2 regions of the Nocardia sp. CNS-044 genome follow, and region 1 is predicted to be linked to the other one. Evidence: predicted binding sites of a transcription regulator. Region 1 holds the regulator's gene; the other holds the start of a gene.
The links. The regulator HspR, encoded in region 1, represses chaperone genes until heat shock. The targets are predictions, from matches to a motif close to ANNTGAGTNNNNNNNACTCANNT.
Positions count from the first base shown of each region.

Region 2: lon (endopeptidase La) is a predicted target of HspR. The motif match lies at 2,853-2,875, and genes of this name have one in related genera.

Region 1 is NZ_JCANSX010000005.1:47,360-55,484, reverse strand. It holds gene T333_RS01340 (hypothetical protein) at 1-1, opposite strand, end outside; gene T333_RS01335 (oxidoreductase) at 130-924, opposite strand; gene T333_RS01330 (TetR/AcrR family transcriptional regulator) at 981-1,559, opposite strand; gene dnaK (molecular chaperone DnaK) at 1,852-3,699, shown strand; gene grpE (nucleotide exchange factor GrpE) at 3,696-4,355, shown strand; gene dnaJ (molecular chaperone DnaJ) at 4,458-5,615, shown strand; gene T333_RS01310 (heat shock protein transcriptional repressor HspR) at 5,615-6,013, shown strand; gene T333_RS01305 (globin domain-containing protein) at 6,591-7,760, shown strand; gene T333_RS01300 (FAD-binding oxidoreductase) at 7,852-8,125, opposite strand, start outside.
Region 2 is NZ_JCANSX010000005.1:346,313-354,437, forward strand. It holds gene T333_RS02645 (PaaI family thioesterase) at 1-271, shown strand, start outside; gene lon (endopeptidase La) at 411-2,774, opposite strand; gene T333_RS02655 (DUF445 domain-containing protein) at 3,030-4,385, shown strand; gene T333_RS02660 (TIGR03084 family metal-binding protein) at 4,494-5,285, shown strand; gene T333_RS02665 (hypothetical protein) at 5,640-6,341, shown strand; gene lhgO (L-2-hydroxyglutarate oxidase) at 6,506-7,669, shown strand; gene T333_RS02675 (SRPBCC family protein) at 7,855-8,125, shown strand, end outside.

The DNA of each region.
Region 1 (8,125 bases):
TCCGTCCTCATCCCCGAGCGTTGCGCTGACCTGCCTGCATCGCCTCGGCGGAAATGCTTGTTACACAGCGCAATCGACAATCACGCCACCGAGGCATCGGCGGTTCTCATGGGTATGCAAGCACGTCTTTCAGACCGACTTGACGATCCCCCCGTCGATCAAGTGATCCGACCCCGTGATACTCCCCGCCACATCCGAAAGCAGGAACGTGATCAGCGCCGCGACCTCGTCCGGCTCGGTGATCCGCCCCGTCACCATCCCCATCCGCGCGGGCACGTGACCGAGGAACTCGGCTTGCTCCACCGCGACAGCGGCGGCCAGCTTTCCGCCGAAACCGTCCGGCGCCTCCCAGATATCGGTCCGCACCGGACCCGGGGAAACGGTCGCCACCCGAACACCTTGTGGGCCAAGCTCTTCGGACAACCCCTTGCCGAACGCGGTGAGCGCGGCCTTGGCGACGTTGTAAGCCAGCGGCGGTCCGGCCGGGCGGCGTGCGCCGATCGATGACACGTTCACGATCGCGCCGCCGCCGTCGGTCAGGAACGGCAGCGCCGCCCTGGTGACTCTAACGGCGGCAAAGAGGTTGAGATCGAACACTTCTCGCCAGTGCGCGTCATCGATACTGGCGAATCCGCCGATGTCCACCGCGTCGCCGCCGCCGACATTGTTGACGAGCAGATCGATGCCGCCGAGTTCGGCCGTCGCACGCTCCACCAGTTCGTCCGCACTCTCGGGCGCGGCGAGGTCGACCGCCACGGCCACCGCACCCGTCGCCTCGAGTTCGGCGGTGGGTTTGCGCGCCGCGCCGACGACGCGCACGCCCTCGCCGGTCAGCCGGCGCACCGTCGCGAGCCCGATGCCGCGACTCGCCCCGGTGACGACCGCGGTCTTGCCGTTGAGCTGGAGATCCATGGTGCCTTCCATTCTTTAACTAGAGGTACAAAACTGGGGTGTGCGAAAGCCGCTCGAAAGCAGAGAATTCAGAGCGAGTCGATCACCGCGTCGATCGTGCGCATCGAACGGTCCGGCCCGTCGGCCGTCTTGGACAGCACCTGCATCCCGATCAACGTGCTGAGCAGCATGCTGGCGATCGCCCGCGAATCCCGGCCGCGGTCGATCTCCCCGGCGCGCTGCCCTTCCTCGATGGCGGCCTGGAACGCCGCCTCCGTGCGGTCGAACATCCGCCGGACCAGCGCGGTGGCCGCCGCGTCCGCGCCGCCGAGCGCCGCCGCGGTGTTCACCGCGAAGCAGCCGCGACGGTCCGGATCGGCGAGATTGGTCTCCGCGACCAGTCGCAAGGCGCCGCGTAGCCGCTCTTTCACCGACCCGGATTGCTCGAGCAGTCCCGTGATGGCCGCGGCCTGATTGTCCCGGTAGTGCCCGAGCGCCCGCTCGAACAGCGCGTGCTTACTGCCGAAAGTGTTGTAGAGGCTGCCTTTTCCGATGCCGAGCGCGTCCACGAGGTCCTGCGGGGTCGTGTCGGCATAGCCCTTGCGCCAGAACACCTCGGTCGCCCGTGCCACCGCGGCCTCCGGATCGAACTGTTTCGGCCTGCCCACGCGATCGAGCGTAGTCGGTTTTGTACCCGTAGGTCAATTTTAATTTCTGGGAATAGGTCGCGCAGGTCGGAGGTTGAGCTTGTCGACGACGTTGAGTGTGTCGGACTCAAGTTTGAGTTGACGCCCGGCGCGGATCGGGTGCAAGATTGAGCCGACCACGCTCAGCGTTGCTGGGACCGTGCTCCGTGAGGTGCTAGGGGCGAGGTCTCGCGGCGGTGCGACGCACACGCCGTAGGGCGGGCCAGACTCGCCCGGCACCGACAAGTAAGTACGTCAATCAGGAGGAACCAACATGGCTCGTGCGGTCGGAATCGACCTCGGGACCACGAACTCGGTAGTCGCCGTTCTCGAAGGCGGCGAGCCGGTCGTCGTCGCCAACTCGGAAGGATCGCGCACCACCCCGTCGATCGTCGCGTTCGCGAAGAACGGCGAGGTGCTGGTCGGTCAGCCTGCGAAGAACCAGGCCGTGACCAACGTCGACCGCACCATCCGCTCCGTCAAGCGCCACATCGGCACGGACTGGTCCGTCGGCATCGATGACAAGAAGTACACCGCGCAGGAGATCAGCGCGCGCGTGCTGATGAAGCTCAAGCGCGACGCGGAGGCCTACCTCGGTGAGGAGATCACCGACGCGGTCATCACCGTGCCCGCCTACTTCGAGGACTCGCAGCGCCAGGCGACCAAGGAAGCCGGTCAGATCGCCGGTCTGAACGTGCTGCGTATCGTCAACGAGCCCACCGCTGCCGCGCTCGCGTACGGCCTGGACAAGGGCGACAAGGAACAGACCATCCTGGTCTTCGACCTCGGTGGCGGCACCTTCGACGTCTCGCTGCTGGAAATCGGCGAGGGCGTCGTCGAGGTCCGCGCCACCTCCGGTGACAACCACCTCGGTGGCGACGACTGGGACGAGCGGGTCGTCGGCTGGCTGGTCGACAAGTTCAAGGGCACCTCGGGCATCGACCTGACCAAGGACAAGATGGCCATGCAGCGTCTGCGCGAGGCTGCCGAGAAGGCCAAGATCGAGCTGTCCTCGTCGCAGTCGACCTCGATCAACCTGCCCTACATCACCGTCGACGCGGACAAGAACCCGCTGTTCCTCGACGAGCAGCTGACCCGCGCCGAGTTCCAGAAGATCACCTCGGACCTGCTGGACCGCACTCGTGCGCCGTTCCAGTCCGTGATCAAGGACGCCGGCATCAACGTCGCCGACATCGACCACGTGGTCCTCGTCGGCGGCTCGACCCGTATGCCCGCCGTCTCCGACCTGGTCCGCGAGCTGACCGGCGGCAAGGAGCCCAACAAGGGCGTGAACCCGGACGAGGTCGTCGCCGTGGGCGCCGCCCTGCAGGCCGGCGTGCTCAAGGGTGAGGTCAAGGACGTCCTGCTGCTCGATGTGACCCCGCTGTCGCTGGGCATCGAGACCAAGGGCGGCGTGATGACCAAGCTCATCGAGCGCAACACCACCATTCCGACCAAGCGCTCGGAGACCTTCACCACGGCCGACGACAACCAGCCGTCGGTGCAGATCCAGGTGTTCCAGGGAGAGCGCGAGATCGCTTCGCACAACAAGCTGCTCGGCTCCTTCGAGCTGACCGGCATCCCGCCGGCCCCGCGCGGCGTGCCGCAGATCGAGGTCACCTTCGACATCGACGCCAACGGCATCGTGCACGTCACCGCGAAGGACAAGGGCACCGGCAAGGAGAACACGATCAAGATCCAGGACGGCTCCGGCCTGTCCAAGGAGGAGATCGACCGGATGGTGAAGGACGCCGAGGCGCACGCGGCCGAGGACAAGGCGCGTCGCGAGGAGGCGGAGACCCGCAACCAGGCCGAGTCGCTGGTGCACCAGACCGAGAAGTTCATCAAGGAGAACGAGGACAAGGTGCCCGCGGACGTGAAGTCCAAGGTCGAGGCGGCCATCGCCGAGGCCAACGAGGCGCTGAAGGGCACCGACATCGCGGCCGTGAAGTCCGCGGTGGAGAAGCTCGCCACCGAGTCGCAGGCGCTCGGCCAGGCCATCTACGAGGCCTCCGCCGCCGAGCAGGCCGCGTCCGGCAACGGCGCGTCCAGCTCCGCGAACGACGACCAGGTCGTCGATGCCGAGGTCGTTGACGAGCCGGTCGACACGGAGAAGAAGTGACCGAGGACAACCAGGGCGATTCGGCACAGGAGCCGATCACCTTCGTCGACAAGCGCAAGGTCGATCCGGCCACCGGTGAGGTCCGGGAACCGGTCGCGGACAACGCGACCGGGCCCGGCCCCGAGGGCGCGAACGGTGCGGAAGGCAATGGCGTCGGGACTGCCGAGGCAGCCGAGACGCTGGCCGACACGATCGGTGTCGAGCTGGCCGAGCGCACCGCCGACCTACAGCGGCTGACCGCGGAATACGCCAACTACCGGCGCCGCGTCGAGCGCGACCGCAAGGCCGCCATCGACGGCGCCAAGGCGGCCGTGGTCACCGAACTGCTCGGCGTGCTCGACGATCTGGATCGCGCGAGGGCCCACGGCGACCTCGAGTCCGGACCGCTGAAGTCGGTGGCGGACAAACTGGTCGACGCGCTGCGCAAGCAAGGCCTCGAGGAGTTCGGCACGGAGGGCGAGCCCTTCGATCCGACCCTGCACGAGGCCGTGCAGCACGAGGGTTCCGGCGCGGATCCGGTGCTCGGTGTCGTAATGCGCAAGGGCTATCGGTTCGGCGATCGGGTGCTTCGGCACGCGCTCGTCGGGGTAACCGATGGCGTGGCCGATTTGGCTGAGAACGAGGCATCGGATGCAGATGCCAATGCTGACGACTAACACTGCTGCGCGAGCGACGGACCCGGAGGCGGTAGCGAAGCGTGGCCACGTAGGGGCCCGGGAGCGCGGCACATCCAACACTGCGAAAGGAGGAGATACTCGGTGAGCCAACGGGAGTGGATCGAAAAGGACTTCTACAAGGAGCTGGGTATCTCCTCCAGCGCTTCGCAGGACGAGATCAAGAAGGCGTACCGCAAGCTCGCCCGCGACCTGCATCCGGACGCCAATCCGGGTGACACCAAGGCCGAGGAGCGCTTCAAGGCCGTCAGCGAGGCGCATGCCGTGCTGTCGGATCCGGCCAAGCGCAAGGAGTACGACGACACGCGAAAACTCTTCGCGGGCGGCGGTTATCCGCGTGGCGGGTTCACACCCGGTGGCGGGGGCGGCTTCTCGCAGGACTTCAATATCGGCGATATCTTCGGCGGCGCCACCACAGGTGACGGCGGGCTCGGTGACCTGCTCGGCGGCCTGTTCAATCGGGGCGGCACCCGCTCCACGAGCAGGCCGCGGCGCGGCGCCGACGTGGAGACCGAGACGACCCTGGGCTTCCGCGAGGCCGCGCAGGGCGTCACCGTTCCGCTGCGGATGACAAGTCCGTCGCCGTGCACCACGTGTCACGGCAGCGGTGCGAAACCGGGGACCAGTCCCCGGGTCTGCCCCAACTGCAACGGCGCCGGTGTGATCAGCCGCAACCAGGGCGCGTTCGGATTCAGCGAGCCGTGCGACGAGTGCCGGGGTTCCGGCTCGATCATCGACGACCCGTGCCCCGACTGCCACGGCAACGGGATCCAGAACCGCACCCGCACCATCACGGTGCGGATTCCGCCGGGCGTCAGCGACGGCCAGCGGATCCGGTTGGCGGGGCAGGGCGAGGCGGGACTGCGCGGTGCGCCCTCGGGCGACCTGTACGTCAGCGTGCACGTCAGCCAGGACAAGGTCTTCGGCCGCAACGGCGACGACCTCACCCTGGTGCTGCCGGTCAGTTACGCTGAGTTGGTGCTCGGCACAACGGTTTCCGTGCCCACGTTGGAAGGGCGCGTCGGCGTGAAGGTGCCGCCGGGCACCGCCGACGGCCGGATCCTGCGGGTGCGTGGCCGCGGCGTTCCCAAGCGCGGCGGCGGCGCGGGTGACCTGCTGGTCACCGTCAAGGTCGCGGTGCCGCAGAAACTGGACAGCGATGCCACCGACGCGCTGGAGCGCTACCGGGAGGCGGAGAAGTCCAGCGGATTCGATCCTCGTGCGGGATGGGCAGGTGCGTGATGTCCACTGATCCGAAGAAGGCGTCCGGTGCGTCGCGAACCGAGTTCTTCATGATCTCGGTGGCGGCCCAGCTGGCGGGCATGCACGCGCAGACCCTGCGCACCTATGACCGCCTGGGACTCGTGACGCCGCAACGTACTTCGGGTGGCGGGCGACGTTATTCGGCGCGGGACGTCGAGCTGCTGCGCGAAGTGCAGCGGCTGTCCCAAGACGAGGGCGTGAACCTGGCGGGCATCAAACGCATCATCGAACTGACCAATCAGGTCGAGGAATTACGCGAGCAACTCGCCGAGACGCGTGCGGAATTGGAGCGGCTGCGGGCGGGCTACCGTCCGGATCTCACTCCGCCGCAACGCAGTACGGCGCTGGTGGTGTGGAAGCCACGTAATCAGCGCTGAGGCGAAGGGTTCTCGGGCCCCGCTGCCGACCTCTCGGGTCGGAGCGGGGCCCTTCGCTATTTCTGGTCATTTGATCAGTAGTTGGACGCGCGGGAAATCCCGAGAGACGCTCCGGTGAAATGCAGTGGAAGTTTGCTGGAGGAGTACTCGAGTTTGCTGGGCCACAGGCCTTTTCGTGGTCGTATTCGTACGGTGTATCGAACCGTCTGGTCCGCTTGTTCTCGATGCCGCGAATGCGCGGAAATTGCTCCGGTGCGGGTCCCGGTAGCGTGCGGGCGGTTGCCCAAAGGTCGCTCGCCCCAGGTCAACTGGACGAGTCTTGCAAACCGGGGCACGCGAATTCGGTGAAGGTGCGACCGAATCCAACGCTCTATTACGGTCTTTCGGTCTGTTATTTGGGAGTTTTGCTCTTTCGATTCTTGTTTCGGTGGAATTACACGCGTGATGTTCGAAGGTGGCATTCCGTTGCTGGCTAACCTCGCCTACACTCCTTGGCATCGGCTGCTGTCGAGTGTCCCGCAGCACCTCACTCGCCGGCGCGCATTATGTTCTAGTGCGAAATGGGGTTGTGAGACAAATGGATTCGCGGACTGTCGCTTTGATCAGAACGACGTTCAAGGCGGTTGCTGCGGAGGAAGGGGGGCCGGAAAGACTGGCCAGGTCGTTCTACGCGACCCTGTTCTCGGACTATCCGCAGGTCCGCGATTTCTTCCCCGCCGCGATGGATTCGCAGCGTGACCGTCTCGTCAAGGCCATCGGCTACGCGCTCGATCGGCTCGAGGAACCGAACAAGCTGTTGCCGTTCCTCGCTCAACTCGGCCGCGATCACCGCAAATACGGTGTGCAGGCCGAACATTACGCCGCGGTGGCCACTTCGCTGAAGACCGCGATGCGGCGCTTCGCGGGTACCGAGATGTGGACCGACGAGGTCGAGAGGGCCTGGGACGAGGGCCTGACGGTCATCAGCGAGACGATGATGGGCGCCGCCGAGAAGGAGATGACGCCCGCGGTCTGGTCCGGCCGGGTGCTGGAGAACCGGCTCGTCCTACGCAATCTCGCCATCGTGCGATTACAGCTCGATCAGCCGATGCAGTACGCCGCGGGTCAATACATGAGCGTGCAGATCCCGTCGCGGCCGCGGATGTGGCGGTACCTCTCGCCCGCCGTGCCCGCGAATGCCAACGGCGAGATCGAGTTCCACGTGCGCGGCGTGCTCGGCGGCTGGGTCAGCCCGGCCATCGTCGGCCAGACGCAGGTCGGGGACCAGTGGCTGATCGGCTCGCCGCTCGGCGGCCTCGGCGTGCCGCGCAACACCAAACGCAAGATGCTCATGGTGGGCTGCGGCACCGGTATCGCGCCGCTGCGCGCCCAGCTCATGCAAATGGCGCTGCGGCGAACCAATCCGAAGGTGCACCTGTTCGTCGGCGGCCATCACCCGTGCGATCTCTACGATTTGGAGACGTTGAGCAAGCTGGCCATGGCCAACCGCTGGCTGACCGTCACGCCGGTCAGCGAGAGCGACGAAAACCCTTGGTGGTATTACGAAGCCGGGGAGGTCGAGCGAATGTGGCCGGGCCTGGAGCCGCGCATGACCGGCCAGATCGGCAAGGTCGTCGCCAGCTACGGGCCGTGGGCCGATCGCGACGTGCAGATCGTCGGCTCGCCCTCGATGGTGCAGACCACCAAGTTCCGCTTGATGGCGGCGGGCACCCAGACCAAGAACATCCGCCACGATCCGCTGTTCTGAGTCGTCGTTCCGGCGAAGGTCGGGATCCAAGCGGGTGACGACTATCCGCGGGTCTGCGACTGGATCCCGGCCTTCGCCGGAACGATGGCCGTCAAAGTCCTTCGTACTGAATGCGTTCGGCCGGCGTGCCGGTCTCCACGAGCCGATCCAGCGTGGCCCGCGTCATCGCGGGGGAACCACACACGAGCACCTGGTGGCGATCGAAGGCGCCGTGCGAGCCGATCACGTCGGCGAGCGTGCCCTCGAGCAGTTCGTCCGCGGGGAAGCCGATGTCCACGCGCGTCTGCTCGTACCACTCGTCTGCCCAGTTCGGGTCCTCCAGGCTCTCCACCACCGGGACGACGGTGAGCCAGTCCAGCTCCTCG
Region 2 (8,125 bases), 300 kb from region 1:
CGTCCTCGCCTACGCGGCCGACAACGCCCTCACTTTCGCCGCCGGAACCGTACTCGGCGCGAACGTACTGACCGGCGGGTTCACCATCACCTATCTGCGCCCCGCCGCGGGGGTGCGATTGCGGGCGGAGGCTTCGGTCACGGCGTCCACGCGACGCCAGGCCGTGGTCAGCTGCGAGATCTACGCGGAATCCGAGGACGGGGAACCGGTGCTGTGCGCTGTCGCGCAGGGAACCACCCGCAGCGTCGAAAGGCAACTCGGCGACGCTTGATCGGGTTCACAGGGACGGTGGCGCATAGGGTTCACACGCCTCACATAGGCGGTGCCTATGTGAGGCGTGTACAGCATGTGTGGCACTAGTCAGGGGTGAGGGCCGGGCGCGGTTTTTCGTGCCCGGCCCGGATCCGGACTCACGCGGTGGCGGCGAACGCAGGACGGTTCAACGACTCCTCCACCACCGGCTCGATGGCGTAGGCCAGGATCTGCGCGACGTCCGCCACCGGCCGAACATCCAGCGCCGCAAGCACTTCAGCGGGCACCTCGTCCAGATCCGGCTCGTTACGCGCCGGAATGAACACGGTCTTCAACCCGGCTCGCTGCGCGGCGAGCAGCTTCTGCTTGACGCCGCCGATCGGCAGGACCCGCCCGTTCAGCGTGACCTCACCGGTCATGCCGACATCCGAGCGCACCTGGCGGCCGAGTGCCAGCGACACCAGGGCGGTGACCATGGTGACGCCCGCGGACGGACCGTCTTTGGGCACCGCGCCCGCCGGGAAGTGGATGTGGATGTTGCGGTCGAGCACCGACGGTTCGATGCCGATCTCCTCCAGGTGCGAGCGCACGTAGGTCAGCGCGATCTGCGCCGATTCCTTCATGACATCGCCCAGCTGGCCGGTCAGGGTGAGTGAGCGCTCGCCCTCGGCGGCGTTGGCCTCGATGTAGAGGACGTCGCCGCCCGCGCCGGTCACGGCAAGGCCGGTTGCCACACCGGGGACCGCGGTCCGCTCCACCGAATCCGGGGTGAAGCGGGGACGGCCGAGGTAATCCTTCAGATCGCCGAGACCGATGATGAGTCGGCCGGAAGAGATCGTCGGCGGCAGGTCGTAGCCGAGCTCGGGGTCGTAGCCCAAGCCGATGTCGGACACCGTTGCGCCGGAGCCGGCTTCGTCCTCCGAGAGCCGAGTCGCCGCTTTACGCAACGCCTTCGCGATCAGGCGCTCCATCTGCCGAACGCCCGCTTCCCTGGTGTAGTTCGCCGCGATCTCGCGCAGCGCCTCCTCGGTGATCGAAACCTCCTCGGCGGTCAGCGCGTTGCGCTCGAGCTGGCGCGGGATCAGGAAGTCGCGGGCGATCGCGACCTTGTCGGCCTCGGTGTAGCCGTCGACCGTGATCAGCTCCATGCGGTCCAACAGCGGACCGGGGATGGTCTCCATGACGTTGGCCGTCGCGATGAACAGCACGTCGGACAGGTCGAGATCCAGATCCAGGTAGTGGTCGCGGAAGGTGTGGTTCTGCGCCGGATCGAGCACCTCGAGCAGGGCCGCCGCCGGGTCGCCGCGGAAATCGGAGCCGACCTTGTCGATCTCGTCGAGCAGCACGACCGGGTTCATCGAACCCGCCTCCTTCATGGCGCGCACGATGCGGCCGGGCAGGGCGCCGACGTAGGTGCGGCGGTGACCGCGGATCTCGGCCTCGTCGCGCACGCCGCCCAAAGCGACGCGAACGAACTTGCGCCCCAACGCCCGAGCGACGGACTCGCCCAGCGAGGTCTTACCGACACCGGGCGGACCGACCAGGACCAGCACCGCGCCGGAACCGCGTCCGCCGACGACCTCCAGCCCGCGCTGCGCGCGCCGGGCCCGGACCGCGAGGTACTCGACCATGCGGTCCTTGACCTCGTCCAAGCCGTGGTGATCGGCGTCCAGCACCGCGCGGGCGGCGGAGACGTCGGTGGAGTCGGTGGTCTTCTCGTTCCACGGCAACTCCAACACGGTGTCCAGCCAGGTCCGGATCCAGCCGGTTTCCGGGCTCTGGTCGCTGGACCGCTCCAGCCTGCCGACCTCGCGCAGCGCCGCCTCGCGAACGGACTCGGGCAGGTCGGCCTGCTCCACGCGGGTGCGGTAGTCCTCGGCACCATCCGGCTCGTCCTCGCCGAGTTCCTTGCGAATGGCGTTGAGCTGCTGACGAAGCAGGAACTCGCGCTGGCTCTTCTCCACGTTCTCGCGGACCTCGTCACTGATCTTCTCGGTGACCTCGGCCTCGGCGATGTGCGCCTTGGTCCACTCGATGAGGGTGGTCAGGCGCTTGGCGACCTCGGGAGTCTCGAGCAGTTCGCGCTTCTGCTCGGGGGTCAGGTATGGCGCGTAGCCCGCGGTGTCGGCGATCGCCGACGGGTCGGTCAGCTGGTTGACCGCGTCGATGATCTGCCAGGCCTCGCGGCGCTGCAACACCGAGACGACAAGCTTCTTGTATTCGGCGGCCAGCTCCTTGGTCCGCCCGTCCGGCGCCGGATTCTCGACCGGCTCGGCCTCGACCCACAGCGCGGCGCCCGGCCCGGTGACACCGTGGCCGATCTTGGCTCGCCGCTCCGCCTTCAGGACCGCCGCGGGCGCTCCACCGCGCATCCGGCCGACCTGTTCGATGGTCGCGACGACGCCGTAGGAGGCATAACCCTCGGTCAGTCGCGGCGCGAGCAGCACTGCCTCGGTCTTGGCGGCGCGCGCGGCGTCGATCGCGGCCTGCGCCGATTCGTCCAGTTCGATGGGCACGACCATGCCCGGCAGCACGATCGGATCGGTCAGGAACAGCACCGGCAGATTCTGAGGTGTAGTCACGTCTTCGACCCTTCCAAAAGTTGAGCGATGCCTACTCAACCCCACCCGTTCCGTCTTTGTTCCGCCCTTCCTGGACGTTCGCTCAGAGCGAAGGAAGGGCCGTCTGTGACAGTTCCCGCTGCCGCGTTGACACCCTCGCAATCGCAATGAGAATGTGGGTGCCACTACAGCTCGCGGCACTAAGGGGATCCCAGGATGACCACTCTCGCCTCCGGGGTGTTCATCGACTGGGAAGAGCTCACCGGCCAGACGAAGTTCGTCGTCGACCTGGTCACTTTCCCGATTTTCAGCGCGCTCGCGGGCTGGCTGACCAACTGGACCGGCGTGCTGATGCTCTTCTGGCCGGTACAGTTCCGCGGCGTCCGCGTGCCGGGCCTGCATGTGCTGTACCCGTACCTGCCGCGGCGGGTGCAGGTCCTGCCGACCTTCTCCGGCGACGGGCGCCGACTCGGCTTCCAAGGCTTCATTCCGGCGCGCGCGGAGAAGATGGCGAGCATCTGCGTCGACAAGGCGCTGATGCGGATCGGCAGTCCCAGGGATTTCATCCACGAACTCGACCTGGACGGCATCGCCGACTACATCGCCGAGCTGGCGCGCAAGCAGGTGCAGCCGCTGGTCGACGAGGTGATGTACCGGGAGAACCCGGACCTGTGGCGCTCGGTGCCACGGCAGATGCGACAGGTCATCTACCAGCGGGTGGACCGGCAGCTGCCGAAGCTGTGCCGCCGGGCCTTCGATTCGCTCGGCGACAACATCGATCAGCTCATCGACATCAAGAGCTTCGTCATCCGCTACCTGCGCGAGAACCCGTACATCCTCAAGGATCTCACCACCACCATCGCGGCCCCCGAGCTGAAGTTCATGGTGCGCATCGGTTTCCTCGGCGCGCCGTTCGGCCTGCTGATGGCGCTGTATCTGCACGTGCACGACCGCATTCCGGTGCTCGGTTGGGTACCCGCCTGGGTGATCGTGCTGCTCAGCGCGGCGGCGATCGGCGTCGTCGTGAACGTCATCGCGGTGAAGATGGTCTTCGAGCCGGGCGATCCGCAGCCGCGGTACAAGTACCTGTGGCGCCAGGCCCTGCTGGCCAAGCGCCAGCCGCAGGCCGCGACCGACCTCGCGCGCATCCTGGCCTACCAGGTGCTCACGCTGCCGAACCTGGCCTCGGAACTGCTCGACGGACCGAACGGCGACAAGACCCGCCAGCTCGTCGAGCGGCTGATCTCGGAGGAGATTCACCGTCAGCTCGGGCCGACGCACTCGATGGTGCGCGCCGCGTTCGGCAAGCGGCAGTTCGACAATCTGAAGGTCGGCGCGGCGGGTGCCGCGGTGGCCTTGGCGCCGAGCATGATCGAGGACGAGGAGTTCGCGCGCGAGCAGGCGAAGAAGATCGACGAGTTCGCCGCGCGCAAGTTGCAGCAGCTGAGCCCGGGCGAGTTCATGGAGATGTTCTACGCCTCGGTGGAGCAGGACGCCTGGCTGCTGTACCTGCACGGCGCGGTGCTCGGGCTGGCCGTCGGCGCGGCCCACCTGGTGCTTTTCGGCTGGTAGGTCGCGCCGGAAATACAAGCACGCGTGCTTGCATTTTTTCCGCACCGCTGCGATGCTTGGTCACACCAGGCACACGCGGCGGTGTGCCCGCGATCGGCAAGGGAACTCATGGCTGACCTCGAGGCGCTGCTCGGCGATTTCGGCGACGAATGCGCGGACCTGGAACGACTTGTCGCCCCGCTGGCCCCCGCGGAGTGGGCCCGGCCGACGCCCGCGCCCGGCTGGAGCATCGCCCATCAGATCGGGCACCTGACCTGGACCGACGAGATCGCGTCCGTCGCGGCCTCCGATGCCGACGAGTTCGCGAAACAGGTCGCAGCCGCCGCGCCCAAGGCGCTGACTTTCGTCGACGAGGCGGCCGAGGAAGCCGCCGCGGCCCCGCCCGCCGAGCTGCTCGAGCGCTGGCGCGCCGGACGCAAGACCCTGATCGAGGCGCTGCGCGCCGTGCCGGCCGGGACCAAGCTGCCGTGGTTCGGCCCGCCGATGAGCCCGGCCTCGATGATCACCGCGCGGCTCATGGAGACCTGGGCGCACGGTCAGGACGTCGCCGACGCGCTCGGCGTGCCGCGCGAACCGACCGCGCGATTGCGCAGCGTGGCTCATCTCGGCGTGCGGACCAGGAACTTCGCCTATTCGGTGCGGGGCAAGACGGCGCCCGCCGAGGAATTCCGCGTCGAGCTCACCGCGCCGGACGGCACGGTGTGGACTTGGGGTCCGGAGGACGCGGCGCAGCGGGTGACCGGGCCCGCGCTGGACTTCTGCCTGCTCGTCACCCAGCGTCGCCATCCCGACGACCTGGCGGTACGCGCCGACGGCACGGATGCGCAGGAGTGGTTGACGATCGCCCAGGTCTTCGCGGGACCGTCCGGGGAGGGCAGGGCCGCAGGGCAATTCGCCTGATCACCGCCGAAATGGCAGGCAGCCCGGCCGGACACCGTCCGACCGGGCTTCACCCGACCCGATCCGAAAATTCGGGAGCGGGCGAGCGCCACACTTGGGTGCGCCGTTCGCGTCGACGGCCGGACGCCGTTGGCCGGGTGTCTAAGAGTGGCAGTCGAGAATGACGCTCGCCAGCTAAGCGATTTTTACCCTCTCTTCAGATGCCGGAAACATCCGTAGGGCGGTCTATTGTGATCCTGCTCGCACGGATGCCGTCCAAGATCGCGGAGCGTCGTAACCTGGACAGGCGTTCGGCTTTCAACGATGCGGGCCGACGACGCGAGGGGAGTCGGGGCGGAGGGAAAGGAACGCATCGTGACGGCACACAAGCCTGCTCAGATCGTGCGTCATACCGCGATCGTGCTGGCCGGTGCGGCCAGCCTCAGTCTCACCTTCGTCGCAGGCTCGTATATCGGGAACCAGATGGCCGACACCCAGTCCGCAGGCGCCGGGCAAGCCACGCCGCCGCCCGCACCCGTCGTCGAGCCCTTCGCGCCGCGTCCGGGCCCACGAACCGTCGACACCTTGCTGGCCGGTGAGACGCACGCGCTGCCGTCGCCCTACCAGGCATCCGTTTTTCCCGCGAAAGCCGTTGTGCCGCAACCAGATCCAGCTGCCACTCCGCCGCGGCCCGCCGGGGTCGGCGGGCGTTTGGGCCTCGGTAACGCCTACGTCGGCGCGCAGGTCGCCCCGGTCCGCACCGGCACCGTCGCGTTCACCGTCGACACCAACGCCTTCTCGACCCTCACCGGCCTCGTGCTGTCCGAACCCGTGCGCGACCACCTCGGCATCGACCTCGACCCCACCGGAATCACCCGGATCCGCACCGAAATCGACACCCGCAGCGGCGAAATCGCCCTCGTCCTCTCGGACGCCAACCTCGGCGAACACACCATCGAACTCCACCCCCACCCGACCCCGACGGACGAAAACACCCCCACCGACCCGGACGCCCCTGCGGGCAACGACATCCAGTCCGCGCCCTCGGCCCGAGCCGAATCCACCGTCACCCTCTGATCCGGATCCCGGATCAGGGGGCTTACGCACCGCTCGACGATACGAAAAGACCCGGCCCTATCGAGAGGCCGGGTTGGTGCTGTCACCGTAAGAGCCGGGCGGGACCACCGCCAACGCGTTTGCGCCGCACCCCGGTACTGTCGGCTGACGTGTACGACTTTTGCGTGATCGGGGGCGGAATCGTCGGGGTGGCGACGGCTCGGCGGCTGGTGGAGCGGAATCCCGGGGCTCGGCTGGTGTTGGTCGAGAAGGCCGGGGGGCTGGGGACGCATCAGACGGGGCACAACAGTGGGGTGATCCACTCCGGGATCTATTACGAGCCGGGGAGTCTCAAGGCCGAATTGTGCAGGCGAGGTGCGCGGTGGACGAAGGATTTCGCCGCGGCGCACGGGATTCCGTACGAGGTGTGCGGAAAATTGCTGGTGGCCACCGATGCCGCGGAGTACGAACGGATGCTGGCGCTATACGAGCGCTCGGTCACCAACGGGGTCGAGGTCGAACTCGTCGACGCCGCCGAACTGGTGCGGCGTGAGCCGCGAATCACCGGCGTCGGCGCGCTTTTCGTGCCGAGCACCGGCATCATCGACTACCGCGAGGTGACCGCGGCACTCGCCGAACAGGTCCGCGCGGCGGGCGGCGAGATCGTGCTCGGCGCGGAAATCACCGCCATCGAGGAGACCGACTCGGCGGTGACCATCACCGGCAAGACCGGCACGTGGACGGCCCGCACCCTGGTGGTTTGCGCCGGACTGCAAGCGGATCGGATGGCGCGGCTCGCGGGTCTGCCGATCGACTTTCGCATCGTTCCGTTCCGCGGCGAGTACTACCAACTGCCGCCCGAACGCGCCGGTCTGGTGCGCACGCTGATCTATCCGGTGCCCGACCCGAACCTGCCGTTCCTCGGCGTGCATCTGAGCCCGACCATCGACGGCGAGCTCACCGTCGGGCCGAACGCGGTGCTGGGTCTCGCGCGCGAGGGCTATCGAAAGGGCAGCGTCGACCTGCGCGACGCCAAAGAGGTCGTGGGCTTCCCCGGCGTGCACCGGGTCGCCCGCACGCACCTCAGGACGGGTCTGCGGGAACTGCGCAATTCCCTGTTCAAGCGCGGCTATCTGGCCGAATGTCGCCGCTACTGCCCGGAACTCACCGCCGCCGACCTGCGGCCGCGCCCGGCGGGCATCCGCGCCCAAGCGGTGTTGCGCGACGGCACCCTGGTCCACGACTTCATGATCGAACGCACCGCGCGCTCGGTGCACGTGCTCAACGCGCCCTCGCCCGCGGCGACCTCGGCCATGCCCATCGCGGAGTACATCGTCGACCAAATCTGACGCCACCTCGGCGACCGGCCGGTTCGGATATGGAAGGCGTACCTCCGCCTTCGCTCCGGCCACAGGCTACGGGCGGACGGCGTCCGGCTGTGTCGACCGGGCTACTGTCCGATTTGTGCCCAACCCCTCGAATAAAAAGGAGAGCTGTAGTACTTTTGTCCGCAGCCGTGGATCAGGGAGGGCCTATGGGCCACATCAAGTACGCGAGTGACGTCGGGGCACCGGTCGAGGTGGCATTCACGTACACGGACAACCATCTTTTCGTGCCGGATTGGATGTTCGGCGTCGCTTCCTTCGAACCCACCGGCGAGCTGGACCAAGGTCCCGGCGCCTGTTTCGCGACAACGGTCCGACTCGGCCTGTGGCATCCGAAGATCCCTTGCGAGATCACCGAATATCGCCGCAACGTGGTGATCGGGTATACGCTGCGTGGGCGGTTGTCGGGAACGCTGACGC